DNA from 2 places in the Shewanella sediminis HAW-EB3 genome. Region 2 is predicted to be linked to the other one. Evidence: predicted binding sites of a transcription regulator. Region 2 holds the regulator's gene; the other holds the start of a gene.
What was found. The regulator LexA, encoded in region 2, represses DNA repair genes until DNA is damaged. The targets are predictions, from matches to a motif close to TACTGTATNNNNATACAGTA.

Region 1 (15,650 bases), 1.6 Mb from region 2:
TCTTGAGGTGGTTTGGATATCAGACCTTGGAGAGATTTTATGCAGGATAAATGGAAGCCCGCCACGAAAGTGATACATGCAGGACACATCAAAGACAGCTCTGGAGCCTTAGTCTCGCCTCTATGTCAGAGTGCCACCTTTGTCTTTGACAGTGCCGAGCAGGGGGCATCGAGATTTGCAGGCGATGAAGCGGGTTATATTTATACTCGTCTGGGAAACCCGACGACAGCCGAACTTGAGCGAAAGATGGCTGTTTTGGAGGGGGCTGAGGCCGCCACGGCAACCGCGTCGGGCATGGCGGCGGTATCATCGGCTTTATTGGCTAATTTGAGCCATGGGGATCATCTCGTCGCCTCTAAAGCCGTTTACGGTTGTACTTTCTCCTTGGTGACCAGCCAACTGGTAAAGTTTGGCATTCGAGTGACGCTGGTGGATTTTAATGATCTGAACGCGGTTGCTGATGCCATAACCTCTGACACTAAAGTCATATTCTGTGAAACCCCGGTCAACCCACACCTCGATGTATTCGACCTCGATGGAATTGCAGAGATCGCGAAGCAACATGGATTGATCAGCATTGTCGATAATACCTTTATGACTCCGCTTCTTCAGCAACCACTGAGTCACGGTATCGATATCGTTATTCATAGTGCGACTAAATATTTGAACGGCCATGGTGATGTCATCGCCGGCATTATCTGTGGTTCTGATGAGCAGATTGAAAAGATTAAATATGAGACCTTGAAAGACTTAGGTGGAGTTCTTTCCCCCCATGATGCCTGGCTGATCTTAAGGGGACTTAAGACATTAGATGTACGACTCGAGCGGCATTGTGATAATGCAGAGGTGATCGCGCAATATTTACTGAATCACAATAGGGTCACCAAGGTTTATTACCCGGGGATCAAGGGACATAGCGGCCACCAATTCATAGGGCAGCAGATGAAAAGAGCCGGTGGAGTCATTGCCTTCGAGCTCGATGCCAGTTTGGAACAGAGCATCAAATTTATTAATGGCTTACACCTTTTTGCTATTGCCGTGAGTCTGGGTGATGCCGAATCACTTATCCAACATCCTGCATCCATGACGCATTCTCCATACTCAGATGAAGAGAGGGAGGCTGCGGGGATTGGCGCGAGTCTGTTAAGGATCTCCGTCGGTCTGGAGTCGGTTGAAGATCTGATTGTCGACCTGGAGCAGGCTCTGTCACGAATTTAATAGCTTAGATTTAATGCCTCAGGTTTAATAGTCCAGGCTTGCCAAAAACACACGCCGCGCTTTCCAGCACGGCGTTTTTTTTATGGGAGTGTTAATTCCAGTGTTATACCAATCGGTATTAAATATTCCAGAACGTATGGGCGATGATATACAACACAAACATACTGATAAAGTTAATGATGACACCCGCTCGCATCATCTCCGATTGTTTGATAAAGCCTGAGCCATAAACAATGGCGTTAGGTGGCGTTGCGACGGGCAGCATAAAGGCGCAAGAGGCTGCAATACCAATTAATACCGATAACATGACGGGTGATAGCCCTAGTGCCTCTGCGATTGCAGCGAACACAGGTACGAGTAGCGCGGCACTGGCCGTATTACTGGCAAATTCGGTTAACATGACAACAAAGAAGATCACGGCAAAGGTGAAGAGTGCCATATGGGTGTTACCAAAGATATCGGTAACCCAATGTGCCAGAAAGACACTGGTTCCAGTGGCTTTCAATATTGCGCTTAAGGTTAAACCGCCACCAAACAGGATGAGTACGCCCCAGTCGGTAGTGCGTTCAATTCTCTTCCAGTCGACTAAACCAAGGCCAGCTAAGGTAACAACTGCACTTAGGGCTACTACTGTATCGAATTTTGAGATCCCGCCGAGTGCCTGTGAAATGGGTTTACTGAATATCCAACAACACACAGTTGTAATGAAGACCAATAGGGTAAGCTTGCCTTGAAAATTTAATTTGGTCTCTGAAGTCGATAACTTACAGATGACTGAAAGATCCGGTTTTAAGAATAGATACAGGGCAATAAGCATGGTCGGGAGCATTAAGGCTACAGTGATAAGACCAAACTCTAACCAATCACTGAAGCTTAGGCCGACTTGGGCTGCAGCGATTGCATTTGGAGGGCTACCCACTAAGGTACCAATACCACCTATGTTAGCGGAATATGCTATGCCCAGAAGCATAAACAGGTAGGTTTTTTTATGCTCTTTAAAGTCGAGTTGCTGCAAAATGCCCAATGCGAGTGGCAGCATCATAGCAGCCGTTGCCGTATTGCTTATCCACATGGATAACAGAGCCGTTATGCCGAACAAAAACATACAGGCAAGGCTGAGCTTGCCTTTCGATGCAGTAAGCACCCTATGGGCTATGAGCTTATCTATTCCCTGTTGATTCAGTGCCGCAGCAAGAACGAAACCACCAAAAAAGAGGTAGATGATCGGATTGGCAAAATTACTCATTGCCGTTTTCGTTTCAAATACACCTAATACCACGGCCAGGATAGGAATGAGTATGGCGGTGATACTGATGTGGATAGCCTCTGTCAGCCAAAGGATCGCGGCAAAGATGAGAATGGAAAGCCCTGTGTTAATGCCTTCTTCGAAAGGAAGGAAATTATAAAGCATTATAAACAGGGCTATATCGGCAAACAAAATAAGATAGTTTCTCTGTGCTTTGCTCTCTGAGGGGGTTGGCTCAGTTAAATATGCTTCGGTTTGTTCCATAGACATTCGAATGTCCTTTATCGTTATTATCAGGATGGAACACACTAGCTCAGTCGCTCAGTTACACAAAATAAATTTGATTGTGTATTTATTACGGCTACCTAAAATTATATAGGTGAAGTAGATCTATTTTTTGTCATATTTCGTGACTTGAGAAGCGCTTTGGTGATCTAAAAAATTCTGATTGAATTTCAAAACAGGTCTTTGTTGAGTCAGTATCTGTGAATGTGAAACTTACCAATAAATTGGAAAGTGTGATCCGGGCTTTGTTTTTGTTTGCGCCAATGATGCAGGAATCAATAGTTGGCAAGAAGTGAGCTATTGATCTACATTTGTAAAGTGGCCAGGGATTAATGGACTGATGGCCATAAATGAATGGATTACTCACAAGAAGGAATAGAACCATGAAACACACAGTGATTACTGCGTTATTTACCGCTGCCCTATTATCTCTGAATATCAACATTGCCGAGGCTAAGACCAAAAGCCCGGAAGTCGATGTCGTTCAACCACAAAGCCAACATCAGAGTATCAATATCAATATCAATACCGCATCCGTTCAAGAGCTGGTCTTGCTCAATGGGATCGGCGAGTCCAAGGCACAAGCGATAATTGATTATCGTACCAGCCATGGACAGTTCGATTCCATTAACGATCTTGTCAAAGTGAAGGGCATAGGGACAAAATTAGTTGAAAAGAATAAGGGAGTGATCACTTTGTAATCGAACGGAACCATCAAAGAGACCTGTTTGCCGATATTTGCTTATAGAATCAGCAGTCGGTGCAGTTCTCTGGATATGTTTAGTTTAAAGGCTTGATTGCTGGGCGGGCATAGTAGATAATGCTCGCCGTTCTTTGAGGTGTTTATCTCGAGAAAGCAATGGTGACCCTAGGGTCCCCCCGCAATGATAACCTGTGAACTCGGCCAGGCCCGGAAGGGAGCAACCGCAGCAGGCGACTCATGTGCCGGGGTGCGGCTCTAGGGGAGCCTCCAAACTCCCCCTCACTCTTTACACCCTATTAAATTCGACTCATTTTATCGCAGCTCTCTTTGTCTGAGATAACCGCTCTATATTTTATTCAAATCACTCTTTTTCTTTGTTCAAGTTAGCCTTTAGAAATGCCCGCGACTTTTCCAATGCCGTTTGGATCTCTGACTTCATTTCTGCGAGTTCATTGTAATCTTCGAAGAAATAGGTATCGACCAGGTGGCGAATGTACCTGACCGGAAGCTGGTTGAGTGTGACACAGCAAAGATCAGCAAGATAATCGGCGGGTAACTCATCTAACAAGCCTTCATCGGATAATAGTTCTATTAAGAGTACTTCGTAATAATTTCGAATTTCTAGTTGCATAGAGATGCTCCATGATAATTATCGTAATTGCTATTAGCGAAAAAGCTACTGACCATTAGTTTGCTACCATAATCGGTTTGCAGCAATAGAAATTTTACCCGGCCTTTTTGATAATTCTAGTGCCAGTTTGTGATAACTGTCTAGCTACATATTGGAAATATAACCGTTTCTGGTTTTAAAAGGGCAGGCACCATAAAAGCAATGAGGAGAGTATAGGCATTGCGGATAGGGTAAAGGCACAAATTAGCTTGTAACTTGCGTTCTTAATTAGGTGATGAGTCACCTGTGCATGGCCGACGAGTGCTATCGAGAGTTAAGTGTTTGTGCGAAAAGTGGTGTTGAGAACTGATAACGCCAGCTCGTAGTGGCTGGCGTTTCACAAGGACTTGTTTACAGTTGTTTAATCGCCCAGCTCATGAACTCTTTACGGGTTTCTTTATCTGCGTGTAACCACCAGTATTGAAGCATTTGTTGAGCGTGTGCAGCATCGCTTGCTTTATCGCCTGAGACAGGAGTGGGGGTTATCCCGGCGTCGATAGGTGCAGGTTTACTGACTGGTGCAGTAGGTGTCGTGGATGCGATAACGGCACCACCTGTTGCAGCAGTGGCGACACTGGCAACATCCTGGCCATTTCCGCCACCGAAGAGAGTATTTACAAATGAATCTTCAGTAAATTCGGTCTGATCGACTCTATAGCTCACCTGACCCTTATCGCTTCGTGTGATCACGACCTGGGGAGATTTTGCAAAAGTTTTTGGTTTTTTTACAAAATCGCCATCGGCAGGTTTTAGTCGGTATTCATGATCGCCATCAACGTCAATAGCGATGATAAATGGTGATGACTTAACAAAGCTCTCACCGTCACTAAAATCATCCTCAACCATGTCATGGTAACGAATTGCAATTTTATGAGAACCATTGGTCAGTTCGAGATCGGCCTTATGATTGAATAGGCTGGTCTCTATTTTCTTCCCATCGATGGCAAGGTATTCGAACGCCATTGGAATATGCAAGTTGGCAGCCAGAACCGATGAGGAACCAAGCAGAGCGATGACTGCGGTGATTGGCTTGAGTGATTTCATTGTTACTCCTTAACGATAATAATTCGGATATATATCCAAACCAAACGGATCTAGTATCTTCTATTGGTTTGACTATAAGGGCGTTCAAACGCCTGAATACGCTCTTCTATATAGCTTATAGCTTGTCGGCATTTACCTAAACGTCGATGAACTAAAAGGATTTCATTTTGCATTTTGATTTTGTCAGCACTATGACAGTTTTCGAGTTCAGATTGCAAACTTTCAATTTTCTGCTCAAATTTCTGCACCCAATTATGGTGTTTATTGAGTTCTTCATAGAGTTGATGGCTGTTCTGCATCACGCCTGCAGCAATCCAGTTGAAGCCACTGTCATTATGGGTTTTCCTGCGGCGACTGCGAGCTTGTGCGATACGTGAGGTTTTTTGTTGTTCAGCCGATTTGACCCCAAGCGTGGTCGTATTTAAGGCTCTTCTTACCGCAGTGAACCTATCTTGTATACGCTCACAACTTACTGCGATAGTGCTTGCCGACAACTTATTTCTGAGTAACTTTTCTAACTGTTGAATACTCTTATTTATCTGCTCAATACAAGGCTTAAGTTCTGCACCGGTTTGAATGAAAAGCTCATCGTTAAAGCGTTCAGTGTCCTGAAGTAACCGTCTCTGGCCTTTGGGCAGTAAAGCGTCGTGTTGAAGCACTTCCTGTTCTAATTGTTTATGTTGGACTCTTAATCGTTTGAGTAGTTCATTTGTATTCAAAACCAAGCACTCCAGGCAAGTTTTGCTGCGGTCAATAGTACGATAGTTACAAACAGGGGCCTGATGAACTGCACCCCGAATTTTATCGCAGATCGCGCGCCAATAAACGAACCTAACATCATGCAGAGCCCCATGGATAGGCCAATTACCAGGTTGACTTTTCCCAGTGCAAAAAAGATTAACAGTGAGGTGAGGTTACTGGTGAATGTCATCGCCCTGGCCAAGCCACAGCTATGCAGAAGAGGGAGACGATGATAGGTAGTACTGCTGATTGTCCAAAAAGCGCCGGTACCAGGACCGGCAAAACCATCATAAAACCCCAATATTACCCCTTGGAGCCATTGTTTAACTGCAGTAGCCGGCTTTCTCAGTGGAGTAAAGCTGGTACAACCCATCGCATTTGGTTTTAATAGAGTATAAATAGCGATAACAATGATAATGACAGGCAGCCATTTTTCTAACCAACTCTTGTCAATCAGATAGACGATAAATGTGCCACTAACTGCACCGATAAAGGTCGCAATAAAAGTGTGGTACCAAAGATTTGGGGTAAAGAGGTTCTTTCGATAATAGGTAAATGCGGCCATAGATGAGCCAAAGCATGCCGCTAATTTATTCGTTCCTAAGGCTAAGTGCGGTGGGATCCCCACAGTAAGTAGCGCGGGGATAGACAATAATCCCCCTCCACCGGCAACAGCATCGATGAAACCTGCGATAAGGCCAATACCGGCTAATATGGCCCATGTTGAAGGTTCAAACAGTAAATCCAAAAGTATGCCTATTCAATTACGCGGCGAAAGGGAGGTAGAGCATCCAGTAATGATTTTCCATAGCGTTTACTGACAAGACGTCTGTCCAAAATCGTGATGCGGCCATAGTCTTGCTCTTTACGGAGTAATCTACCACAACTTTGTATCAGTTTACGTGATGCATCCGGAATCGTCAGCTGTAGGAAGGGATTACCGCCTTTAATTTTAATGTATTCGGCATGGGCCTGCTCTACGGGAGAGGTGGGCACAGCGAAAGGAAGCTTGGTGATGATCAGATTCGTCAGATATTCACCCGGAAGATCGAGTCCTTCTGAGAAGCTCCCGGTCCCAAAAATAATACTCGGCTCGTTTTCATCACAACGCTTCTTGTGATTGGTTAATATCTCTTGTCTCGATGCTGTACCTTGTAACTGTAATCCTGTCTTAATTTTGTTTTCAACGAGATCTGCCACTTTTTCCATCTGCCAATAGGAAGCGAATAGCACTAAGGTCGCTTGTTCACCTTCAATTAATGCCAGGATCTGTTCAGCAAGCTCTTCAGTATAACTGTCATCGGTAGGCTCAGTTTTCATTTGAGGCAAGAAGAGGGTGGCATTTTGCTCGAAATCGAATGGAGAATCTAAGGCCAGATAACGGCTGCCATCATCGATAGAGAGCCCTACCTGGCGGGTGAAATGGTTGAAGTTATTCAACGCCCGTAATGTTGCACTGCAAAGTACAACCCCAGCCGCTTTATCCCAGAGTAATTTCTCCAGCATAAAACCGACTTCGATTGGAGAGGCGTTAAACAGGTAATCAGTTTGTTTTCCTGTGATGAGTTCAATCCAACGTGCCATAGGGGCACCCTTGGGATTATCCTCCTTCGCCATCATTTTCCACAGTTTCTGTAGGTTTTCTAATCTTTGCAACATGAAGCCGGTTTCAGTTAGCAGTTGCTCAGATTGATGTTTAGGGATATCACCATCTTTAATCGCTTCACTGAGTAATACCAACATCTTATTAAACTGTTTCAGTGCCGTTGTCGAAACGGTGGCTAAGTTTTCAGCTTGTATCATTAGGGCTTCGGGCAATTTACCATGTTCGAACCGGATACGATTTTCAGGGTTATCGAAGCGCTTAGTTTGAGAGTCGCAGTAGTGGGCTATCTGATTTAATAAGCCTGTTAGATCGGTTACATGATCTTGCATCGCCTGAGCTGGGGCGATGATATGGTTACTCTTTATTTGATTTTGTAACTTGCTACTGGTTTTATCTATTTTATCTAACCAATCTATGGCGCCCCTTAATGTAGACTGGGCACTGGAGAAGTCTCGAGCCACCATAGGCAGGTGGTGGGCTTCGTCGATAATGTAGTAGAGCTCTTCGGGATCGGGAAGAATGACGCCACCACCTAATTCCAGGTCGGCAAAAAGCAGACTGTGGTTAGCTATCAGTACATCCCAGTTGTCGATATCTTCTCTGGCTTTGTGAAATGGGCAATTTCGATGACTGGCCAATTGGCGATGACAACTGTGTTTGTCGCAGGCAATCTGCTGCCATAAATAGTCGGGCAGTTGCGAGGTCAAGGTATCGCGTTCACCGTTCCATTTCCCTTCATGATAGTCTTTTAACAGGGCTTGCAGTTGCTTTACCTGACTATTGTCAGGCTTTGTTTGCCACATCGCCATTTGGGTGCCGTTGTCGGCGCCGATGAGCATCTCGAGTTTAGACAGACAGACGTATCTCTGCCGTCCTTTTACCAGACCGAACGTAAAATCTAATTCAGATTGCGCGAGAAAGAAGGGCAGATCTTTGTGTAAAAGCTGCTCCTGAAGGGCGACGGTTGCCGTGGCAATACAGACTTTCTTCTTACTGGCTAACGCAAGCGGAATCGAGCCTAATATATAAGCCAGAGACTTTCCGATCCCGGTTCCAGCTTCAACGACTATGATGCGTCTATGTTTATCGTATTCACCCGCCAGGGTTTTAGATATCTCTGCGACGATATAGTTTTGTTCCCGCCTGGAGCGGAAGTCAGGTAACGCCGAAGCAATACCTTTATATATGGTACGAATTTGAGTTTTTACGTCAGCAGATAACATGCGCATACAAAGAGAGAAATAGAGCTGTACATAATAACAGTGATTGCATAGCCTTAACTAGAATTATTTAGTTTATTGAGTAATACATTATCAGATTTGGTACTAGTATCGATCACCAACGAAACGTGAGTCAGGCGTTGAGGCTTGTTTAACTGTTATGAATAAAGAGATAAACCCCAATACTGCGCTAAAGGGAAGGGTGCTTTCACGGCATGTTGTTCAAGATTCAGCTTCATTATGGCTACATTATTATGTGAAAACTGAAAATGGCCCTGTTTTGGTCAAAGTTCCCCAAGCAGAATTCATCTGTTTTTGTGCCAGTGCTAACCTAGCAGCCTTGCTTTCAATCCCCGCACTCGGCGTGGTGAGAACCAAGGCGTTACCCTTACATAACTTTGATTTAGACAATGTCACCGCTATCTATTGTCAATCAAGACAAGGTTTCCGGCATCTGATCAAAGGTGCTATTGACTTAGGGATTGACCTTTTTGAAGCCGATATCAGACCCGAGCAGCGTTATCTTATTGAACGTTTCATCGCTCTGGATGCCGAATTTATGGGGCATTATGTCGAAGACATCCCCTCCTCGGCCCTTCCGGTGTTCATCGCCCAGCGCGCCAGGAAAAGATCTTTCGATATCGAATTAAAATCAATATCTCTGGATTTTGAATGTAGCTTCAATGGAGAGCTATATTCGGTGGGACTTTATGGACGTAATGAAAAAGGCGATGAGTATCAAAAAGTGATCATGGTAGGCAACCAGACAGATCAGGGCTCAAACAAGCAGCCAGATGGAGAGTTTGCTCGAATTGTCGATGATATCCAGTGGGTGAGTGACGAAAAAACACTGATTATTGCGTTGATAAATTGGTTTGCCGACTATGATCCCGATGTGGTCATTGGTTGGGCTGTTGTTACTTTCGATCTGGCTCTGTTGTACAGAAGAGCAAAACTCCACGGTATTGCCCTGACTATTGGTCGTGGGAAAAGCGAGCTTGGATGGAAAGTTGCAGATAAATATCGGCCTGAAACCCTGACCTTACCAGGCAGGGTCGTGCTCGATGGTATTGATTGGCTCAAAGCTGCATTTTATCGATTCGATAGTTTCTCTCTAGAGTTTGTCAGTCGAGCATTATTGGATCGCGGTAAGGCAATTCATAATGTAGAGAACAGAGGAGAGGAGATCACCGAGCTTTTTCACCAGAATAAGTTGGCATTAGCCCATTACAATCTTAACGATAGCCGTTTAGTTTGGGATATTTTTGAGAAAACTCAACTGTTTGACTTTGCCATTGAGCGCTCGAGGTTAACAGGTCTGGAGTTAGGTCGGGTCGGTGGTTCAGTTGCTGCATTTAATAATCTCTATCTGCCATATCTTCATAGAGCGGGTTACGTCGCTCCCTCCGGGGCTGCAAGCCAGGGACTCGAGAGCCCTGGTGGGTATGTGATGGACTCTATACCGGGTTTATATCGGGATATAGTGGTTTTGGATTTCAAGAGTCTTTATCCCTCTATCATACGTACATTCTTGATCGATCCTAAAGGGTTAATAGAAGGGCTATCATCACAGGAGTCCGATACAGTGGACGGTTTTCTGGGGGCAAAGTTTAGTCGGCGCTCACCCATCTTACCTCAACTGATAAAAACGTTAGCCGAGCACAGGGAGGAAGCAAAGGCTGAAAACAATGCTCCGCTTTCTCAGGCGATAAAAATTATCATGAACTCCTTATATGGTGTGCTGGGTTCGAAAGGTTGTGTATTTCATGATGCCCGCTTAGCAAGCTCTATAACACTCAGAGGTCATGAGATCATGAAGCAGACGCGTAAGTGGATTGAGGAGTTGGGCTACCAGGTGATTTATGGCGATACCGACTCAACTTTTGTCTGGTTAGGGGGGAAATCTCCCCAAACTGGTATCGGCGAAATTGGGAAGCAGCTGGTGGACATAGTGAACCGGAGGTGGAAAGAGAAACTTAAAAATGAGATGAAGCTCGACTGTTATCTGGAGTTGGAATTTGAATCTCATTTTGAACAGTTCTTTATGCCGACATTGAGGGGCTCATCGGAAGGGTCAAAGAAACGATACGTGGGAGCCTATACTAAACCCGATGGTGAACTTGAACTGGTCTTTAAAGGCATGGAGCAGGTGAGAAGTGATTGGAGTCCATTAGCCAGAAGGGTACAGCAAGAACTGTATTTTCGTCTTTTCTCTAAACTTGATGTTGTCTCTTTCTTGCGTGGTGTTATTGATGACCTGAAGCTGGGTAAATTGGATGATGAATTGATATTTACGAAAAGGCTACGTAGAGATATCAAAGACTATACCGCTAAGTCATCACCTCATGTAAAAGCGGCTCAGAAGATGTGTCAACATACCTCTGATGAGCAATATTCCAGAAAGGGTACCAAAGTCGAGTATCTCATCACGCTTAATGGGGCTGAGCCGGTTAAGTTTCAAAAGTCATCGATAGATTACGATTACTACATAGATAGACAACTTCAACCTATTTCTGATCCCGTTCTTACCATATTGAAAGTTAAATTCGAAAGTATTGCTTCTAATCAGTTATCGTTAATTTAATGGGGTGAATCTTAATGCTATGTTGAGTTTGTGTTGCGTTTCGGTGCGGCACTTGCTGCTAAAGGGTTTTAATGGGTTTTTTGCTGCTAAAAACCGCGATTTTTGTGACATTCCTCTTTGAGTGATTGCTAATATTTTGTTAGTCTCAATTGCAATCAGGAAGAAATAAAACAACGGAATGACACAAAATAGAATCAAGCAGACTGAAAACATTAAGGTTAGACATCACATGAAAAAGACTCTAGTAGCATCCGCATTAGCAGCCGTTATATTTGTTCCGTCGGTATCGGCAATCGAGATCTATAAAGACGACAAAAATGCCGTTGAGATCGGTGGATGGATGGATGCGCGCATCATCAACACTCAAGGGGCTACAGAAGTGGTAAACGGTGCATCTCGCATCAATTTTGGATTTACCCGTGAAATGAGCGATGGATGGAAAGCATTCACAAAGCTCGAGTGGAGTGTTAACCCGTTTGGAAACAGTGACATTGAATATAACAATGACAGTGCTTTTTCTTCTGAAAGTGATGAATTTCTTCATAATCGTCTAGGTTATGTCGGTCTTGGTCATGATACATACGGTAGCCTGACAATAGGTAAGCAGTGGGGCGCTTGGTACGACGTAGTTTATAACACTAACCTAGTGAACACTTGGGATGGTAACGCGTCAGGTACTTACACATATAACAAAGCCGATGGTGCTATTAATGGTACTGGTCGTGGTGACAACACCGTTCAATACCGTAATGCATTTGGTGATGTTAGCTTCGCTCTACAGGTGCAATTAAAGCAAGATAGCTTTGATTTGACAGAAAGCTCGCTGGATAATAATTCAAACCCTTTCCCAACAGCTGATAAAAACTTCATGACTGGAAGCTCTACAGCTTCTACTAGTGAAACTATTGCAACGGTTGAATACAACAATACCGTTGGTGGTTCTATCACTTATGCCGCAACAGATATGCTAACACTTACGGCTGGTTTCAACTTAGGTGAATTTGACGGTACCATGGCATCGGGCGAAGGTATCTCTGAAACAGATTACATTTATGGTGCTGGTTTGACTTGGGGTGGATTTGAGCAACCAGGTTTCTACGCTGCGATCAACATCAACAAGAACGAGTTCCATGATACAGATAACATGGGCCGCTTGATGCACGACGCTGTAGGTCTTGAGTCACTGTTCAGCTATAAGTTTGACAATGGCCTTAAGCCTATCTTTGCTTATAACTACCTCAAAGCTGGTGACGCATACGAAGCATTTTATAATGATGGCGAATTTAAGCGTCAGTTCATCGTCGCTGGTCTGCATTTTGTTTGGGACGAGCAAACAATGCTTTATATAGAAGCACGTAAAGATATGAGTGAATTCAATGCTGGTAACCAAACTCCAGATGAGAGTGATGGTGTTGCAATTGGCATAAGATATTACCTGTAAGATTACGATTTTTAGCTTTTGAAAAACGCCCCATGTGGGCGTTTTTTTGATTTAATTAGTCATGGCTTTACTGCGCAAATACCAGAGCTAATAGGATTGCGACTATTAATTAAGATAGAAGCTTTGAATAATTAGAAACTCTCTCTCTTTACTTTGTGCCAGCGAGCTCTTTCCAATTCCGTAGGATCACCATATATTCTTCTTCAATATAAAATGGGTAAAGTAAGTCACAACGATAATATAAGCAGTAGCTACATTTCATTTCTACCCAATCAAGTTAACCCCGCCTTGTCAATCCTTAGACCCTGTTCTAATTGAATTTATAAAATCATTAAAAATGGGCTATATGATAGAATATCACTCATTGTGTAACGAAATAATTACGCTTGTTGTGTGGGTGTTAATGTTAGCTGTAACTGATTAAATAGCATCCAATTATTCATTTCAACTAACCATATTCTCGTACTAATGGCACCAACTTCGCCTTTTTTGAGCTGGATTTTGCTGCAAAATATATCTAACACACTGTTTTATATGGTTGCAGGCTTAATGTTTAGACTGTGAGAATAAAAAGAGTAACCCTCTCAATATCTACATCATTCAATAGTAATAATAGAAATCTATCTAAAGAATTCAATTTTTTACACTCGCCTGTATATAAAATAGTCGAACGGATAACACCTCTGTAAAAAATACTGCTGACTTGTTGATTAAATGTTTCATGTATGGTCTTATTTGTTTGCGAATGTAGTTAGGTGTAACACTTTGTGTGCATCTGGATACATCTCATAATAAAATAATAAATAGAGTCCAGGGAGAAACAACATGTATAAGAACAGCTTACTAGCTAATTCAGTGCGTTTTGCACTAATTGGTGGCGCTGCAGCAACAGCTTTTGCAGTTCCTACAGTATTTGCGGCTGATGAAGCATCAGCAGATAAAGTAGAGCGAATTGAGGTAACTGGTTCACGTATTAAGCGTAGTGACCTTGAAGGTGCATCTCCTGTAACAACCATTACAGCTGAAGATATGAAGGTTGAAGGTAACTTTACCGTAGCCGATGCGCTACGTAACAGTAACCTTAACTCTTTCGGTTCTTTCTCTGAGCGCTCAGGTAGTTCTGCTCAGTCTCAAGCAACGATTAACCTACGTGGTGCCGGTTCAGATCGTACTCTGGTATTGATCGATGGTAAGCGTTTCCCTGGTTCACCAACTCTTGGTGGTTCTGCGGCAAACCTTAACGCTATCCCAATGGCGGCCGTTGAGCGTATCGAAATCCTAACCGATGGTGCTTCATCTACTTACGGTTCTGATGCGATTGCTGGTGTTGTAAACATCATCATGAAGAAGAACTTCCAGGGTCTTGAGTTTAGCGTTGGTGCTGGTAGTCGTGACCGAGATGATGGCATGACGAGTAAAGAATTTTCAGTTATTGCCGGTTATGAGATGGACAAGGGTAATATTACCTTTGCATGGGACCATCAGGACCGTGAAGGCATTGCTGATGCCGATCGTGAGTTTACTGCACCTTGGACTAATGATTTCGATGGTAACGGTATTATCGATGCCTACACCGAGACAGATGGCTGGAGTTATTACGGTGCGAACGTAAGACATCCGGATGGAACATTCCAGCCTTCAACAAATTGTGATGCGCTTATCGCACAATATGGTGAAGATACATTTAGAAAGATGTCTGGTGAACAGCAGTTCGGCCCAGGATCAGATCTATGTATGTATGCTTACGGTAACGTGTCTTATAACAAGGCATCGATTGACCGTAACACAGTTTATGTCGATGCAAATTATGAAGTAGCTGAAGATGTTGAGTGGTTTGGCCGTGTCATGTTCACCCAGAACACATCATTTGGTCGTTATGCTCCACCAGCAGCAAAGTGGAATAACATGGCAGCAGATCATCCTGAAAACCCATGGGATGTTGAAGCAACAGGTTACTACCGTTGGGTTGGTATCGGTACTCGTGATGGTACAGTTGATGATTACAACCAGGATTACCTAACGGGTCTTCGTGGTACTGTCAGCGCATGGAACGATGCTGAGTGGGAGTTCTACTACCACTACAACAAGGCCGATAACAAGTCTATGGGTGAGTACTACCTAAGTTACTCTGGCCTTGCTTATAACGAAGCAAACGGAATAGATTTAGGTTCTGAAGCTGGCATCAATAACATGAAGGCGACGACGCTGACTCAGGGAACCGCAGAGTTCCACCAGTACAACGCTGGTATTGGTTTCGATGCTTTCGAACTGCCAGGCGGTCAAGCGGCTCATTACTTCGGTATGGAATACTTCGAGCAAGATTTTTCTGAAGTTTATGATGCACAATCTGAAGCGGGTCTGATTGGTGGTAGTGCTGGTAACTCAGCAGGCGGTGACCGTCAGGTTTGGGCTGCATTCTATGAAGTTGCACTACCTGTTATAGACAGCGTAGAAGTTAACTTAGCAGTTCGTTACGATGATTATAGCGACTTTGGTGGCAATACAGCACCTAAAGCATCTGTTCGCTGGCAGGCACTTGATAATATCGTAGTACGTGCATCTTACTCAGAAGCATTCCGTGCACCGGCACTGGATCAGCTGTATGCGGCAACAACCTTCAGTGCTGAAGATGGTACCGATTACCCTGGCTGTACATCTAATGGAGTAGCTGAAGCTGATTGTAAAGAGCAGCAGTATGACACTTGGATCAGTGCAAACGGAGACCTAGGTCCTGAAACGTCTGAGTACATCAACTTAGGTGTTGCGTGGGATATCGTTGATAACTTCGGTATTAAAGTCGATTACTTCAACCTGAATATCGATAATGTGATCAGTCAGCGTAGTATTACTAACGTGATGGAAGGTATTGCGGATGGCACTCTAGCGACTACT
Region 2 (15,650 bases):
TACCTTAACGTTACGAATAGCCTGATGGTTGACCCGCATCAGCACATACTTTTCATTGGTATACATCTGAATGCGTGGTACCAGGCCTACAAACTGCCCCTCTCGCATAATATAGTTAGTCAGGTAGCCATCTGCCGGAGCGTAGACCTTAGTGTTATCTAAGTTCCATTGAGCCTGAGCAACGTTTTCTACCTCGCTGCTATAGTCTGACTCACCGCTCTTTACCGCTAACTCCGCTTTTTCAATATTCAGTTTAGCCTTATGCTCGGCCAAACTTGCCTTATCAATTTGGGAGCCATATGTATGAACATTGGCCTCGGCCAGATCGATGCCATTGGTCTGTTCATCCATTTGGCTCGCCGTAATGGTATTTGGAACGACGCGATTCTGTTCGGTATACCTTGCCAGCGTCTTCTGTTTCCAAAGAAGATCTTTTGTTGCTGCTGCTAACTGGTTTTTGACTATCTCGATGTCGGTTATCGCTGTCTGATACTCTTTATGAGCCAGCTTCACATCCTCTTTAGCCACAGAAAGAGAAACATTGGCAGACTCTTTAGCAACCAGTGCCTTATTGAGTGCTATCTGATAGGTCTCATCATCGAGTTCATAGATTAACTGCCCAGCCTCAATCTTCTGGTTTGGCTGAACATAGATCTGTTTCACCTGGCCTTTGATTTGACTCGAAGCCGGTCTGAGTTGAATATGCGGTGACTGCACCAAGGACCCGCCGGATAGATCCATGGGTGTAAAGTTCAACAGCCCAACCCACACAAACAGCAACCAACCGCCGCCACCAATGTAGGCAAAACCTTTACTGAATTTGTTCCACGGCATACCGACTAAGCGGAGCAGATAGATAAATAACGCCCATACGGCTAAACCTTCAAGCATTATTGTTCTCCTCTAGGGTGCTTTGCTGGTGTTCAGCGGGCTCATGCCAGATGTCTCGCAGACGTCGCAACGCCTTCTCACCATCGATAAAGGCCACGAACACAGCTAATACCCACACCCAATGCCAGACAAAGCCGATCCAGGTGAGCGCCGTGATAAGCCCTAGCTGATGATGCTCCTCTTTATGGGCTTTATTGATGGGCAGCTCGTGGATTTTCCAAAAACCTACGGCCAACGCCGTGACCGTGCCAACCATGACAACTAAGGCCACAACATGCAGCACCGTGTCCGCGCTAGTATCGACAAACGGCATACCGATTAAACTCATGAAAATGGTCTCTTAAATTTAAACAAGAGGGTTAGTTTGACGTTTATCCGATAACGAACAAGACTTAAGGTCTATTTATATCAATTTCGAATCATTAATGATTAAATTAGCCTTTATTTGCTAAGCGGATGCTGCCGATGAAATTTAATACCTCCTTTATTCGCGTCTGTTATGTGAAACCCGTTTTTGATGGCGTCGAGCAGGTTTATGGTCTCAATCACCGGGCCCTGTCAATTCCCGATGCGCTGATGAACGAGCCTATGGCCTTGATCCCTTTTACCCAGTTTGGTGAATGGTTATCTGAGTTAGCCCTCCTTACTCAAGACCCCGCTTACATAGTTAAACTAGAACAACAGCTAAACTTCGACCGACTCGATATCAGCGGCATCGACCTGTTATCGACCCCGGATCTGGCCATGAGTATACGTCGCATCAACTATGGCATCGTCAGCCTGCAATCCGGCGGCAGTTACTATGTCAGTATGTCCGGAAAGATAATGAAATGGTGCTATAAAAATCCCTACGCCTTTAAGCAGGAGAAAAGCTACGACTCTCTCAGGGTCGCCATCATGCTGCTTAATGCACTGCGTCACTTTCTGGGTGGTAAATATCGCCCGATTCAGGTACGTATCAGTGGTTCGGCTGTCGCGCAGCGGGAGACGGAACACCTGTTTAAATGCCCGGTTATCTGGAATGCTGCGCAAACTGAAATTTGGTTGGAACTTGATGATATGCTGCAGCCTTTGATAGAGCCGCAGTTAGAAAACAGCCCGGTGACCATGACACGTTCGCTATTTGAAAAGTACCTCAATATGCCGCAACCCCACGACACCCCGAAGGTGCTTTTCGAAATGGTCAATTATGCAAGATTTTATGGTTTACCTAAGATCGAAGATATTGCCAAACTCTTCAATATCTCTAAGCAGCAGCTGCAGAGGCGATTACAGCAGCAAGGTTTCACTTTTTCTGCCTTGTGTAGTTACATCTACAGTAATCAAGCCATCAAATATATGCTCGATGGTAAGAGTGTCGCGGAAATTAGCCCCCTTTTGGGATATGCGAATCAGCAAAGCTTCAGCCGAGCCTTTAAACGACTCAGAAAATGTACCCCTCAGCAATATCTCGACAGGCTCAACCAAAACAAGCCTGATTAACTAGGGGTTAACCTCAGGCATAAAAAAGCCCTCATCGAGGGCTATTTTATCTATCTTTCGATTTAGTTGGCTAACCGTAAACAGGCAATAACTCTGCCATCGCAAGCAGATGACACGCTCCGGTGACCACACCAAACAAAATGACGATGGCAATCACAAAGGTCCCACCAGGAACCCTAAAGCTCTCGCTGTTTGGATAGAGCTTCCGGGCTTTATAGGCCATCATAGCCGGCACAATCGCCGCCCAGATAGTCGCTGCCAGTGCCGCAAAACCTATTGCAATCAGGAAACCATTAGGGAACAACAACCCCAGTACCGTCGGTGGCAGGAAAGTTACCGCTGCCGTTTTAAAACGACCGCTACGAGACTCATCGAAACCAAAGAGATCGGCCAGGTAATCGAATAATCCTAAGGTAACTCCTAAGAAAGAGGAAGCTACCGCCAGGTTAGCAAAAACCGTTAGCATGGTCGTTAACCAACCACTGCTCATCACATCGGATAGGGCGCTAACCAGTACCCCCATATTGCCACCCTGGGCAATAATATCGACAAAATCATTGCGAGGGATATTCCCCATGGTCGCCACCAACCAGCACACATAGATAACGAAGGCTATCAGGGTTCCGGTGACAATCGCTTTTATAATGGTGCTGGCGTCTTTCCCATAGTATTTAACCAGGCTGGGCACATTACCATGATAACCAAAGCTCACTAATCCAAAGGGGATAGCCGCCAACATATAGGGCAGATATCGGCTCTCTCCATCTGGCGTGAACAACTTCACCGTATCGATCTCTATCAGTAAATTACCTACGGCGAGAAAGAAAGTGATGATCATTCCGCCAAGCATAATGGTCGTGATCCTATCGACAGCCTTAGTACTGATAAAGACGATAAAGGCCAAACCCAGCGCAAATACCAGCCCGGCCAAGCTTTGTGGCAGTTCGATCCCTGCAGCCGCTAAACTGTGATTAACGATAGAGCCGCCACCACTGATATAGGCATAGGCCAAAATATAGAGTACGAATGCGATTGATAAACCATTCACTATTCGCCAAAAGTTACCTAAGGTTTCCCGTGTCAGGGTATCGAAGCTATCACCGGGCTCGAAGTGTAGATTGGTCTCGAGTAACAACAGACCCGACACCAGCATACAGAACCAGACACCTAACATCATGACAAGTGAATAGGAAAACCACATACCGGCACCCACAACAGGCAATGAGAACATTCCCGCCCCGACCGCAGTTCCGGCGATGATCATGGCTCCACCAAGCAAAGATTTACTCGCTGCTCCATCTTTAGCAGCGTTCATATGGTTAGCCATTAATCTTTATGCTCCGCAGTCACACTATCGACAATCGTCTGCCTGACAGACGAACGGAGCAATCCATTCGCTCGCTCCCGGATCCTTTGGACATCGACTTTATTACCGTTATCAGACAGGTAACCTAACTCCTTGAGCTTGACACTGAGTGCTCCATAGAGCTTCTTATCATAAAACTCAGGGGCTGTAATACCATGCAGCGCGCCTAATCGCTGTGCCAGCTTGTGGCTTTCACGCTCAAGATCGGAACGCTCCATCTTGGGGCAAACCGCCAACAGATTGAAGATAATGGCGTAACGCTGTAACGTTTCACCGACCGTTCCCGCGAGTAATAAGAGTTGATTCACTTCGGTCTCGATAATACTGAAACCATCATCCTCGGTAACGAGGCCTTGAGCGATAAACAGATCCAAAATCTGACCAACAAGCTTATCTGTATCTTCCACGCCCATAAATAACTCAGCCTGAAGCAGAGGGTAGAAATCCTTGATGATATCGATAATCTCATCTCGTGAGATATGCTCATGCTGAGTCAGGCAGCTAGCTACCAGAGAGGGGATGACCATCAAATGAATAATATTGTTACGATAGTAAGTCATAGCAACGGCGATACTCTCGTCGATTGAGATAATATCCCCGAGAGGATCACTATCAAGCTTAATTTTCTTAAGCTCCAACCCCTGCTGAACCAGAGACTTACCATCCCCCTCTACCACTGAGGTATAAGAGGTGTAAGGTAGATCCTTAAGTAATTTAAGATAGAGGTCTAACTGCTTCTCCAGCTGAGACCGCTCTAATGCATTTTGCTCTGACGCTAATAAGACTAAACTGGTCAAGGTGACGGAGCTGACTGCCGCAGCATCGTTAATATTGGTCATAACCTGATTGGCCAAGGTATTCACCATAGGCGTCAACCACTTAGGTCTCTGCTCTGGCTCTTTGGCAATCTCTTCTTTCCAATCGGGTTTCTGTTCATTTAGAAAACTATGCAACGTGATGGGCTTACCGAAATTCACATACCCTTGGCCGAAATTGCCTAGCTTACGCAGGGCACCAAATACCTGCCAGACAGATTCTTTCTTTTTCTTCTTACCGCTCAATTCCTTATGGTATGTCGCCACCTCCATCACATGATCATAACCGAGATAGACAGGAACCAGAGTCACAGGACGCTTCATGCCACGCAGGACACTGTTCAGCGTCATAGCCAACATGCCGGTCTTAGGTGCGAGTAACCTTCCGGTACGTGAACGCCCGCCTTCGGTAAAATACTCAACAGAATAGCCTTTAGTGAAAAGCTGATCTAAATATTCACGGAACACGGTGGTATAAAGCTTGTTTCCTCTGAAGCTGCGACGAATAAAAAAGGCGCCACCTCTGCGGAACATGGGGCCTGCAGGCCAGAAATTAAGGTTAATACCTGCTGCGATATGCGGTGGAACCATCCCCTGATAATAGAGGATGTAGGAGAGCAACAGGTAATCCATATGACTACGGTGACACGGCACATAGATGATCTCATGGCCATCATGGTGCAGCCGTCGAACCTCTTCCGCCCCTTTAATGTTGATGCCTTTATAGAGTTTATTCCACAACCAGGTCAGAAAGCGCTCGGCAATTCGAACCAGGCTATCGGAATAGTCTGCGGCGATCTCATCCAGGTATTCCATCGCTTTCGCTCTGGCTTCAACCTCGGTGATCTTCTTGCTCGCCGCTTCCTCTTGAATCGCCTTCTTCAGGGTCTCGGAATTAATGAGCGCATGGAACAGTGCCTGCCGCTTAGGCAGAACCGGCCCCGTCATCACTTTACGCTGTCGACTAAAATGAACTCGAGCCACTCGAGCCAGTTTCTGGGCTATACGTTTATCGGTTCCATGTTCATCGGCCATATAGCGCAATGAAACGGCACTCGAAAACTGCACAAAATTATGTCGTCCCAAAAACAGGATCATCAGACACTTTCTAAGCCAGGTGGGGTTTTCACGCTCAAGTACAGCGGCCTTCATGGTGTCATCTTCTTTTCCCGGAGTTCTTCCCCAGTAAAGACTGACTGGCACAAGTTGAATATCGAGCTCAGGGCGCTCTTTATGGATCTTCAGCAGACTCATAAAGCTATTCAGAAAGAAATGATTGCTCTCTCTTTTCCCCATGAGGGGTTTAGCGCCTTCGAGACACACTACTCTTGGCGCCGACTCACCACCGACTTCGAGTGGCTGATAGGGGCTAGGAAGACCTAGATCTGCGGTGATTTCACTTAAGGCTGCAATATCACTGACAGACTCAGTTTTCATCACATAAGCGAGAGGTTTATCCGGATCTAAATTAAGATCTTTGAAGGGTTCGTGGGGCACAACAATAGTGTGTACCAACTTGTTCTGTAACCAGCGTAATGATTTAAACCAAAGAGAGTCTTGTTTGGACATTTTTCTTATGCAATGTGAGCCATGTTAATTACTGCATAGAATACCAGAAAATGGACAGGGATACCCAAAACCTTAAAATTTGGTTAATACTTGCGCTGAAAGAAATACTGTATATACTAACAGTTACTGTATAGAAAGACAGGATTCACCATGAGACCATTAACACCAAGACAAGCCGAGATCCTTGAACTGATTAAACGTAACATTGCAGATACAGGCATGCCGCCTACCCGTGCAGAGATTGCGAAACGTTTAGGATTCAAGAGTGCCAATGCCGCAGAGGAGCACCTTAAGGCATTAGCTAAAAAAGGCTGTATTGAGATTATACCAGGTACATCTCGTGGCATTAGACTGACTCAAGCCAATGAAAGCGAAGAGGAACTTGGCTTACCATTGATAGGTCAAGTAGCCGCTGGTGAACCGATACTGGCTCAAGAACATGTCGAACAACATTACCAGATCGACCCTGCTATGTTTCGCCCAAGTGCTGACTTTCTACTGAGAGTACGTGGGGACAGCATGAAGAATATTGGTATCCTGGAGGGAGATCTTCTTGCCGTTCATAAAGCCGAACAGGCTCGAAATGGTCAGGTTGTTGTCGCTCGTGTAGAAGATGACGTCACGGTAAAACGTTTTGAAAAAAAAGGTAGCATCGTCTACCTACATGCCGAAAACGAAGACTACTCTCCAATCGTCGTCGACCTTACCAGTGAGAGTTTAAGCATCGAGGGCTTAGCCGTCGGCGTTATCAGAAACGGAGACTGGCAATGAACTCATTAATTGGCAACAGTCCACGTCACCCTGGGTTATGGGTAAATCTTGAAGATCCATTATCGAATGAACTGCAAGGCTGCACAGTCTCTTCAGTAACAACTCATACCCAAGGGCGTGATGAATTGCAGATGCTGAGTGCCCAACTGGCTTCATTGAGTCATCGAGGTCAGTGGATTGTGCTGATTAGTCCTCCGAACATAGGTTACAAACAGATGTTAACCGATGCCGGAGTGAGGATGGATAGAGTCCTGCTCGTTCATGCTAAAGATGAAGTTGAAACCCTGTGGGCCATGGAAAAAGCACTCACAAGTGGTACATCCAGTGCCGTTATAAGTTGGACCCAATCCTTAGATGCAAGAGATAATCGTCGCCTACAGATCGTCGCTAAAAGTGCTCGTGCAGTAGGTATTGTGATTGAAGTTGCGAATGGCCACTTACATGGAAAAGCCCACATGAACGGCGTTGAGGCATTTAATCAACCCAGTTTGTTTGGTTCATTACACTAGCCTAAATTAATCATTGCTTTACATTACGGCCCCTTCGAGAGGGGCTTTTTTGTGCCTGAACATAAAAAATGTTTAATTATTGATCTTGATCAATATTTGTCCAGCAAGTAAGTTTAAGTCAGTAACAACGATAATTTGTTATATCCGAACAATTTAACCAGCTACGAAGTACATCAACTCTCTGACACAAGAGTGCATTGATCTACCGGGTCTAAATCGGGAGGGATATACTCAGCCGTAAGTGCAGATGTGGTTCAGCCTAGCAGCCATCAATAAGACTGCTTACTTTGCAGATAAAAGTAAAACCGCCAACGCACTTTGAAGTCATCGTTGCTTTTTTGGGAACTGAAGAGTTTGCATAGAGCAGAGACTTACTGTGTGACTCTTCTTTGTCTTTCTATGACAGAGGAGAAGTCTAGTGAAGCAAAAGTTGTATGGTTTGCCGGCGTTATTATTTTCGCCTTCTATCTTAGCTGCGGATATGCCCCTGAACATGACTCAAGGGGTAACAGAGATTAGTGGGCGGGTGTACAACCTGCACATGATCATTCTGTACATCTGTTGCGCTATCGGTATTCTGGTGTTTGGCGTGATGATCTACTCGATGATCAACCATCGCAAATCCAGAGGTGCGGTAGCTGCTAACTTCCACGAAAGTACTAAAGTCGAGATAGCCTGGACGCTCGTTCCTTTCATCATTCTCGTTCTTATGGCTATTCCTGCGACCAAGACCTTAATCGCAATGGAAGACCCTTCAGATGCCGATCTGACAATCAAAATCACCGGTTCTCAGTGGAAGTGGCATTACAGCTATTTCGATCACGATCTCGAATTTTACAGCTTGCTCTCAACCCCAAGAGAACAGATAGAGGGTACTGAAGTAAAAGGCGAAAACTACCTCCTCGAAGTCGACAAACCTTTAGTTCTCCCGGTAAACAAGAAAGTCAGATTTTTAATGACCTCCGACGATGTCATCCACTCCTGGTGGGTGCCAGCGTTTGCAGTGAAAAAAGATGCCAATCCGGGTTTTATCAATGAGGCCTGGACACGGATTGATAAGCCCGGTGTTTACCGCGGTCAATGTGCCGAACTTTGCGGCAAAGACCACGGGTTTATGCCGATCGTTGTCGAAGCTCTTTCAGAAGTAGACTTTGATAAGTGGGTGATTGCTCAGAAGCAGCAAGCGAACAATGCAGAAGCTGAAGCGAAAGCCGCACTTTCGAAAACGTTGAGCATGGAAGAACTCATGGCTAAAGGCGAGCAAATCTACCTAGCTCGATGTGCCGCTTGTCATCAACCTAATGGCGCTGGTCTACCCGGTGTATTCCCTTCTCTTATTGGTAGCCCCATAACCATAGGCCCTGTCGCGGCTCATGTCGATATCGTCGTCAATGGTAAACCAGGAACGGCTATGCAAGCTTTTGCTAAGCAACTAAATGCTACTGAAATTGCTGCGGTAGTGACTTTTGAGCGTAATGCTTGGGGCAATGACTCTGGTGATACTGTCCAAGCAGCTGATGTCAGCTCTGGTGGTTCGAGTTCTGCAGCCTCCAACGATTCAAGCACCGCAATCCCTGCCACTTTACCAGCAAGCCAGCCTGAGACTGAGCAAGTTAAAACGGCTGTGGCTGAAACGGCAAGCAAAGTTGTTGAGGAAGTTGAAGCGGTTGTTTTAGATGACTTAACGATGGATGAACTTATGGCCGTGGGTGAGAAGGTCTACATGACTCATTGTGTTGCTTGTCACCAGGCTGCAGGTACCGGATTACCCGGCGCTTTCCCTTCATTAGTCGGCAGCCCAGTGATCACAGGACCAATAAGCGGTCATCTCGATGTTGTCATCAATGGTAAACCGGGTACTGCAATGCAGTCATTTAGCTCACTACTCACGCCACAACAGTTAGCTGCGGTGGTGACTTATGAGCGCAATGCATGGGGTAATAACTCCGGTGATACCGTTCAGGCTTCTGACGTTGTTGGTCACGGAAATTAAGGGATTAAAATGAGCACAATTACACAAGATTCACCAGCAGCTCAGGACGATCACCATGATGACCATCATCATGGGGCGCCAAAAGGCATCATGCGCTGGCTCTTAACCACCAATCATAAAGATATAGGCACACTCTACCTATGGTTCAGCTTTATTATGTTCCTAACAGGTGGTGCCATGGCGATGGTGATCCGCGCCGAACTATTCCAGCCTGGATTACAATTAGTTGAACCCAATTTTTTTAATCAGATGACCACCGTTCACGGGCTTATAATGGTATTCGGAGCCGTAATGCCTGCCTTCACTGGGCTGGCAAACTGGTTAATCCCTATGATGATTGGGGCACCGGATATGGCGCTACCAAGAATGAATAACTGGAGCTTCTGGATTTTACCCTTTGCCTTCGCGATCTTACTGAGTTCACTGTTTATGGAGGGAGGCGGACCTAATTTTGGTTGGACATTCTATGCACCACTGTCGACAACCTACAGCCCGGATAGTACCGCTTTATTTGTATTTTCAGTCCATATCATGGGAATGAGCTCCATCATGGGCGCGATTAATGTCATCGTAACTATCGTTAATATGCGCGCCCCCGGCATGAGATGGATGAAGCTGCCTCTATTTGTCTGGACCTGGCTAATCACCGCATTCTTATTGATTGCGGTAATGCCGGTATTAGCCGGCACCGTGACCATGGTGCTCACCGATAAATACTTTGGCACCAGTTTTTTTGATGCGGCAGGAGGCGGAGATCCTGTGATGTTCCAGCATATCTTCTGGTTCTTCGGTCACCCCGAAGTCTACATCATGATCTTACCCTCATTCGGTATCATCTCAGCCATCGTTCCCGCTTTTAGCCGCAAACGGCTCTTCGGTTACTCCTCTATGGTCTATGCCACGGCGAGTATCGCCATCCTCTCCTTCCTGGTATGGGCACACCATATGTTCACCACCGGTATGCCGGTATTCGCCGAACTGTTTTTCATGTACTGCACCATGCTTATCGCTGTACCAACCGGCGTTAAGGTATTCAACTGGGTCGCCACGATGTGGCGTGGCTCTATCAGCTTCGAAACTCCTATGCTATTCGCGGTAGCCTTTATCATACTGTTCACCATAGGGGGATTTTCCGGCTTAATGCTGGCCATAACACCGGTGGATTTCCAATACCATGATACTTACTTTGTGGTCGCTCACTTCCACTACGTGCTCGTCACCGGGGCGATATTTTCTATTATGGCGGGTGCCTATTATTGGTTACCTAAATGGACCGGGAATATGTACGACGAGAAGCTGGGGAGGCTCCATTTCTGGTGCTCTGTTATCTCGGTCAATGTGCTGTTCTTCCCCATGCACTTCTTAGGATTGGCGGGCATGCCCAGACGAATTCCTGATTACGCCGTTCAATTTGCAGATGTGAATCAGATAGTCTCTATAGGTGGTTTCGCATTTGGTCTTTCACAGCTGATCTTCCTTGCCGTTGTGATTAAGTGTATTCGCGGAGGTGAAAAGGCGCCGGCAAAACCCTGGGATGGAGCCGAAGGTTTGGAGTGGACACTACCCAGCCCGGCACCCTATCACACCTTCTCAACACCACCGGAGATTAAGTAAACATGGCTAAGAACCTGGCGAACGCTAACCGAAAGCTTATCAGCTGGCTCATTGCTGCGGCGATAGGCATGTTCGGCTTTGGCTTCGCTCTGGTTCCCCTGTATGACGTGCTCTGTGAACAGCTGGGGATAAATGGCAAAACCCAGAGCACGGCCAGCAGTTATGAGCCTGTCACTATTGATAAAAACCGCACCATAACCGTTGAATTTATGGCACAGATACAAAGTGATCTGCCTTGGGAATTTAAACCTGAGGTGAAGCGCCTGCGAGTTCACCCCGGAGAGTTAGTTCGCACTAACTTTAATGCCAAAAACCTCTCCATGATTGAGCTTGTAGGACAAGCAATCCCCTCTGTATCCCCCGGACAGGGAGCCGCCTACTTCAATAAAACAGAGTGCTTCTGCTTTAATCAACAGAGATTAACAGCAAAAGCCAGTGCAGAGTTACCACTGATATTTTACGTGGATCCGGATCTTCCTGATTCCATAACGACACTGACTCTCTCTTATACCCTCTACAACATCACCGACCGTGAGTATGTCAGCGTTGTAGAGCAAGGAGCAGCAAAATGACAAGTAAGCACGAACACTATTATGTTCCCGCACAGAGTGCATGGCCAATTATCGGTGCCTTAGGGTTATTCCTTATCGCCTTTGGTGCTGGAAGTTACGTACAACAACTTAAAACCGATGGCGGCAGCGGTGGATTTATCTTGCTCGCGGGCATCGCCGTCATCATTTTTATGATTTTTGGCTGGTTCAGAACCGTTATCGCCGAATCCATGAGTGGCCTCTACTCAAAGCAGATGGATCGCTCATTCAGACAGGGAATGAGCTGGTTTATCTTCTCTGAAGTGATGTTTTTCGCCGCCTTTTTTGGCGCACTACTCTATGCGAGAATGATTGCAGTCCCCTGGTTGGGCGGTGATTCAAATAACGCCATGACCAATGAGGTTCTCTGGCCTGGCTTTGAAGCGGTTTGGCCCCTGGTGATGACACCCGGTGGAACCCAAACTGAAGCGATGGGCTGGACCGGACTGCCGCTATACAACACCATTATCCTGCTCACCTCGTCGGTTACCCTCCACTTTGCCCACGTCAGTCTGGAGAAAGAAAAACGTTCTGCCATCGCAATCTGGCTGGGCATAACCATATTGCTCGGTATGGGTTTCCTGGTATTACAAGCCGAAGAATATATCCACGCTTATCGGGAGATGGGGCTGACACTGTCTTCCGGCGTCTATGGGAATACGTTTTTCTTGCTTACCGGCTTTCATGGTATGCATGTCACCCTAGGTACAGTGTTTCTTATGGTGCTATTTCTTAGAGTGCTTAAGGGACACTTTACCCCAGAGAAGCACTTCGCATTTCAGGCAGGAAGTTGGTACTGGCACTTTGTGGATGTTGTCTGGTTGTGCCTGTTTATTTTCGTCTACGTCCTTTGATAGATCTGCTGCGCATCTCTATGTGGGCCACTACGTGGCCATTTTATTGGTGAGGAGATTGAGCTATAAAATTAATAGGGTCTGGGGTTGGGAGAGAGTATTCCCGTCCCTATCGCCAGCAATATGATCAACACAGCGACGACAGAAAAGATAACCCTGCGCCCCAAAAATTGACTCATCGGCGTTTCAGAGTCTCCCTTAACTAACAAGAATAGGGCTTTGGCTAAATTAAAAACAATGAATAGCAGTAACAGCACTAAGACTAATTTGAAAACAAATAATGTATTCACTCGTTATCCTCAACTGTATCTGGTGGGTTCAAGAGCCTTGCTTATTATTATCACTGTGAGTCTGTTTCTCTTTTTGGTCAAGTTAGGATTCTGGCAACTGTCTCGCGCCGAAGAAAAAGAGTTATGGCAGACCCAATTGACGACACGTCAAGCTGCCGACTCACTCTCTTATGCAGAGCTACTATCACTACCTGAAGCAGAGTCACTAACGGGATACCGACTCACAGTAACTGCACAGCCGCTCGCTGAGCAGGTTTTTCTACTCGATAATCAGGTCTTTAATGGCAGGGTTGGTTACTTAGCACTGCAACTTATGGAGGTCACTCCCGATCGACCTTGGTTGCTGGTTGAGTTAGGTTTTATACCCGCAACCGCAAACAGGGAAAGCTTACCCGCAATAAAGCCAATAACAATGAGTCAGAGCCTTACCGGGCGGCTATATCAGAAACAGAGTAACCCGATGAGCAGCGCACTCATGGCCGAACCGGGTTGGCCAAAACGCATTCAGAATCTTAATGTCGGCGAAATGCGTGATTTGGTCAATCGTCCCATAGCCGCAGCTGTACTTCAGCCCGAAACAATTAAGGGCATTGACTTGCCTCATCCCTGGAAACCGATCCCGCTGTCGGCTCAAAAACACAGGGGCTATGCGCTACAGTGGTTTTCGATGGCTTTCGCATTCGCGATATTAGTCCTATTCTTTATTTACAGCAGAAAACGAAGAAAGAACAGATAGATGGCAACAATAAGCAACACAGTTAATTCGAATGATTATCAATCAATTCATGGTTGCCAATGGAAACGAGAACAAGTAGGTTAGGATTTAAGCGATAAAAATAACAATGTCGCTTCCTAGCCGTCTCGGGAAACAATTAGCATTCCTTATTATGGGCCCGATCACGGGGCTTAATATGGGGCCTAACCAGAGGAGAGAGTATGAACTCCCCCAAGAAGAGCGGTGCCAAACCACTGATAATTTTATTATTGGTCTTTTTACTTCCTGTTGTCGCCGCAAAAATTGTACTTAGCATGAATCTCTATCATGGTGGTGCGACCAATAAAGGTGAACTGCTCTCCCCCGAAACCAGTTATGCCAGCTTGGCAATGGAAAATCCCAGACCCCATGAATGGCAGATTCTTTATCTGCTCCCCAGCGATTGTGACGCCTTGTGCCTGGATCGTCTCTATATCCTCAAGCAGAGCCATATTGCACTGGGCAGAGAACAAAACAGGGTTCACACCATGATTTTACTCACCGAAAGCAGCGATATCTCGGCACTAAAACTTCACTCTTTCGAAACAGTTAAAGCCAGCACCGCAATGATAAACATACTCAACGACCAGCAGATGGTCATTGTTGACCCTCTGGGAAGTTTAGTCATGCGTTACTCGAAGGTCTCAGGTCGAGCCAAACAGATCCTGCAGGGTAAATCCTTAGTTTCAGACTTAAGAAAAATGCTTAAGTTATCGAGGGTCGGGTAATGAAAAACCTGTCCCATTTTTTAAAAGTCACCATCGTTTTTACTCTCTGCGTTATTCTGATGGGAGCCTATACAAGGCTTTCCGATGCGGGGCTGGGTTGTCCGGACTGGCCCGGCTGTTACGGCATGATCAAAGTCCCAAGCCAAGATCACGAGTTGGCTCTGGCATTAGATTCATTTCCGGAGCATAAAGTTGAACAGGAGAAAGCTTGGCTCGAGATGATCCACAGATATATCGCCGGCACACTCGGGTTGTTAGTGCTCATGATCTTGTTTATCTGCCTTAAAAACAGAGAAACACCCAAGAAACTGCCAACATTCATAGCTCTGCTTATCTTGTTTCAGGCAGCTTTGGGAATGTGGACGGTCACGATGAAGTTAATGCCTGTGGTTGTCATGTCCCACCTTATTGGTGGCTTCACGTTAATATCGCTCTTGCTCCTGCTCTATTTACGAACAAAACCCTTAAGGATCCCGGGGGGAGATCATAGTGCAAGAAAATTGGCTCCCCTTGCAACTGCAGCATTAAGCGTACTGATGCTACAGATAATTCTCGGTGGCTGGACCTCATCGAACTATGCCGCACTGGCCTGCACTTCTTTACCTATCTGCGAGGGAGACTGGTATAACAAATTACGTTTTATTCAGGCGTTCACTCCTTTCCAGGGAACCCATGACAGCTATGAGTTTGGGGTACTGGATTACGCCTCCCGAATGACAATCCATGTCACTCATAGATTCGGCGCCTTAGTGACAGCAGCAGTATTGCTGTGGTTAGCCTATAAATTACATACACAGTCTCAATCATCACAGTTAAAACGGTCCGCCCAATTGTTATTTCTACTGGTCTGTCTGCAAGTCGGACTGGGGATCAGTAATGTTGTATTGCACCTGCCATTGGGGATCGCCGTATCCCACAATGCAGGTGCCGTGTTCTTGCTCATGAATCTCGTTTTTATTAACTATTGCTTATGGCGCAAAGCCTGATTATCCCAAATCAGGTAGGTACTCGAGCATGACCAAAGTAATCAATTTAAGGCTGACAGCCTAAGCAAGGAGTAAGCATGGCCAAACAACTTTCGATTCCATCTGCAACATCTGGCAGCAAGAGTCACTCCCTTGCATGGCGGCCATACTATGAAATGACAAAACCTAAGGTCGTTGCTCTCATGCTGCTTACTGTTTTAGTGGGCATGTGTCTCGCCGTCCCGGGCAGCGTACCTCTTCAACCATTAGTCATTGGCATGATTGGAATTGGAATGATGGCTGGAGCGGCCGCAGCGTTTAATCATCTCATCGATCGCAAAATTGATGGATTAATGGCGCGCACTTATAACCGACCGCTTCCCAAAGGAAGGGTGTCCATCCCTAAGGCTCTCACCTTTGCAATCTCTCTGGCGGCCTTAGGTTTTGTTTTGCTCTACA

Region 1: the regulator LexA is predicted to act here: its motif matches at 8,759-8,778, upstream of dinG (ATP-dependent DNA helicase DinG).

What each region holds. Positions count from the first base shown of each region.
Region 1 covers NC_009831.1:1,859,915-1,875,564, forward strand. The annotation lists gene SSED_RS08085 (trans-sulfuration enzyme family protein) at 40-1,218, shown strand; gene SSED_RS08090 (SLC13 family permease) at 1,337-2,734, opposite strand; gene SSED_RS08095 (ComEA family DNA-binding protein) at 3,133-3,450, shown strand; RNA gene ffs (signal recognition particle sRNA small type) at 3,618-3,714, shown strand; gene SSED_RS08100 (late competence development ComFB family protein) at 3,814-4,083, opposite strand; gene SSED_RS08105 (DUF2057 domain-containing protein) at 4,474-5,166, opposite strand; gene SSED_RS08110 (primosomal replication protein) at 5,217-5,885, opposite strand; gene SSED_RS08115 (TSUP family transporter) at 5,882-6,655, opposite strand; gene dinG (ATP-dependent DNA helicase DinG) at 6,664-8,736, opposite strand; gene SSED_RS08125 (DNA polymerase II) at 8,894-11,317, shown strand; gene SSED_RS08130 (porin) at 11,547-12,758, shown strand; gene SSED_RS08135 (TonB-dependent receptor) at 13,584-15,650, shown strand, end outside.
Region 2 covers NC_009831.1:218,274-233,923, reverse strand. The annotation lists gene SSED_RS01050 (HlyD family secretion protein) at 1-891, opposite strand, end outside; gene SSED_RS01045 (hypothetical protein) at 884-1,219, opposite strand; gene SSED_RS01040 (AraC family transcriptional regulator) at 1,357-2,373, shown strand; gene mtr (tryptophan permease) at 2,444-3,700, opposite strand; gene plsB (glycerol-3-phosphate 1-O-acyltransferase PlsB) at 3,700-6,123, opposite strand; gene lexA (transcriptional repressor LexA) at 6,274-6,894, shown strand; gene SSED_RS01020 (cell division inhibitor SulA) at 6,891-7,403, shown strand; gene coxB (cytochrome c oxidase subunit II) at 7,822-9,396, shown strand; gene ctaD (cytochrome c oxidase subunit I) at 9,406-11,010, shown strand; gene SSED_RS01005 (cytochrome c oxidase assembly protein) at 11,013-11,582, shown strand; gene SSED_RS01000 (cytochrome c oxidase subunit 3) at 11,579-12,454, shown strand; gene SSED_RS23820 (DUF2909 domain-containing protein) at 12,526-12,744, opposite strand; gene SSED_RS00995 (SURF1 family protein) at 12,722-13,480, shown strand; gene SSED_RS00990 (redox-active disulfide-containing membrane protein) at 13,681-14,226, shown strand; gene SSED_RS00985 (COX15/CtaA family protein) at 14,226-15,212, shown strand; gene cyoE (heme o synthase) at 15,290-15,650, shown strand, end outside.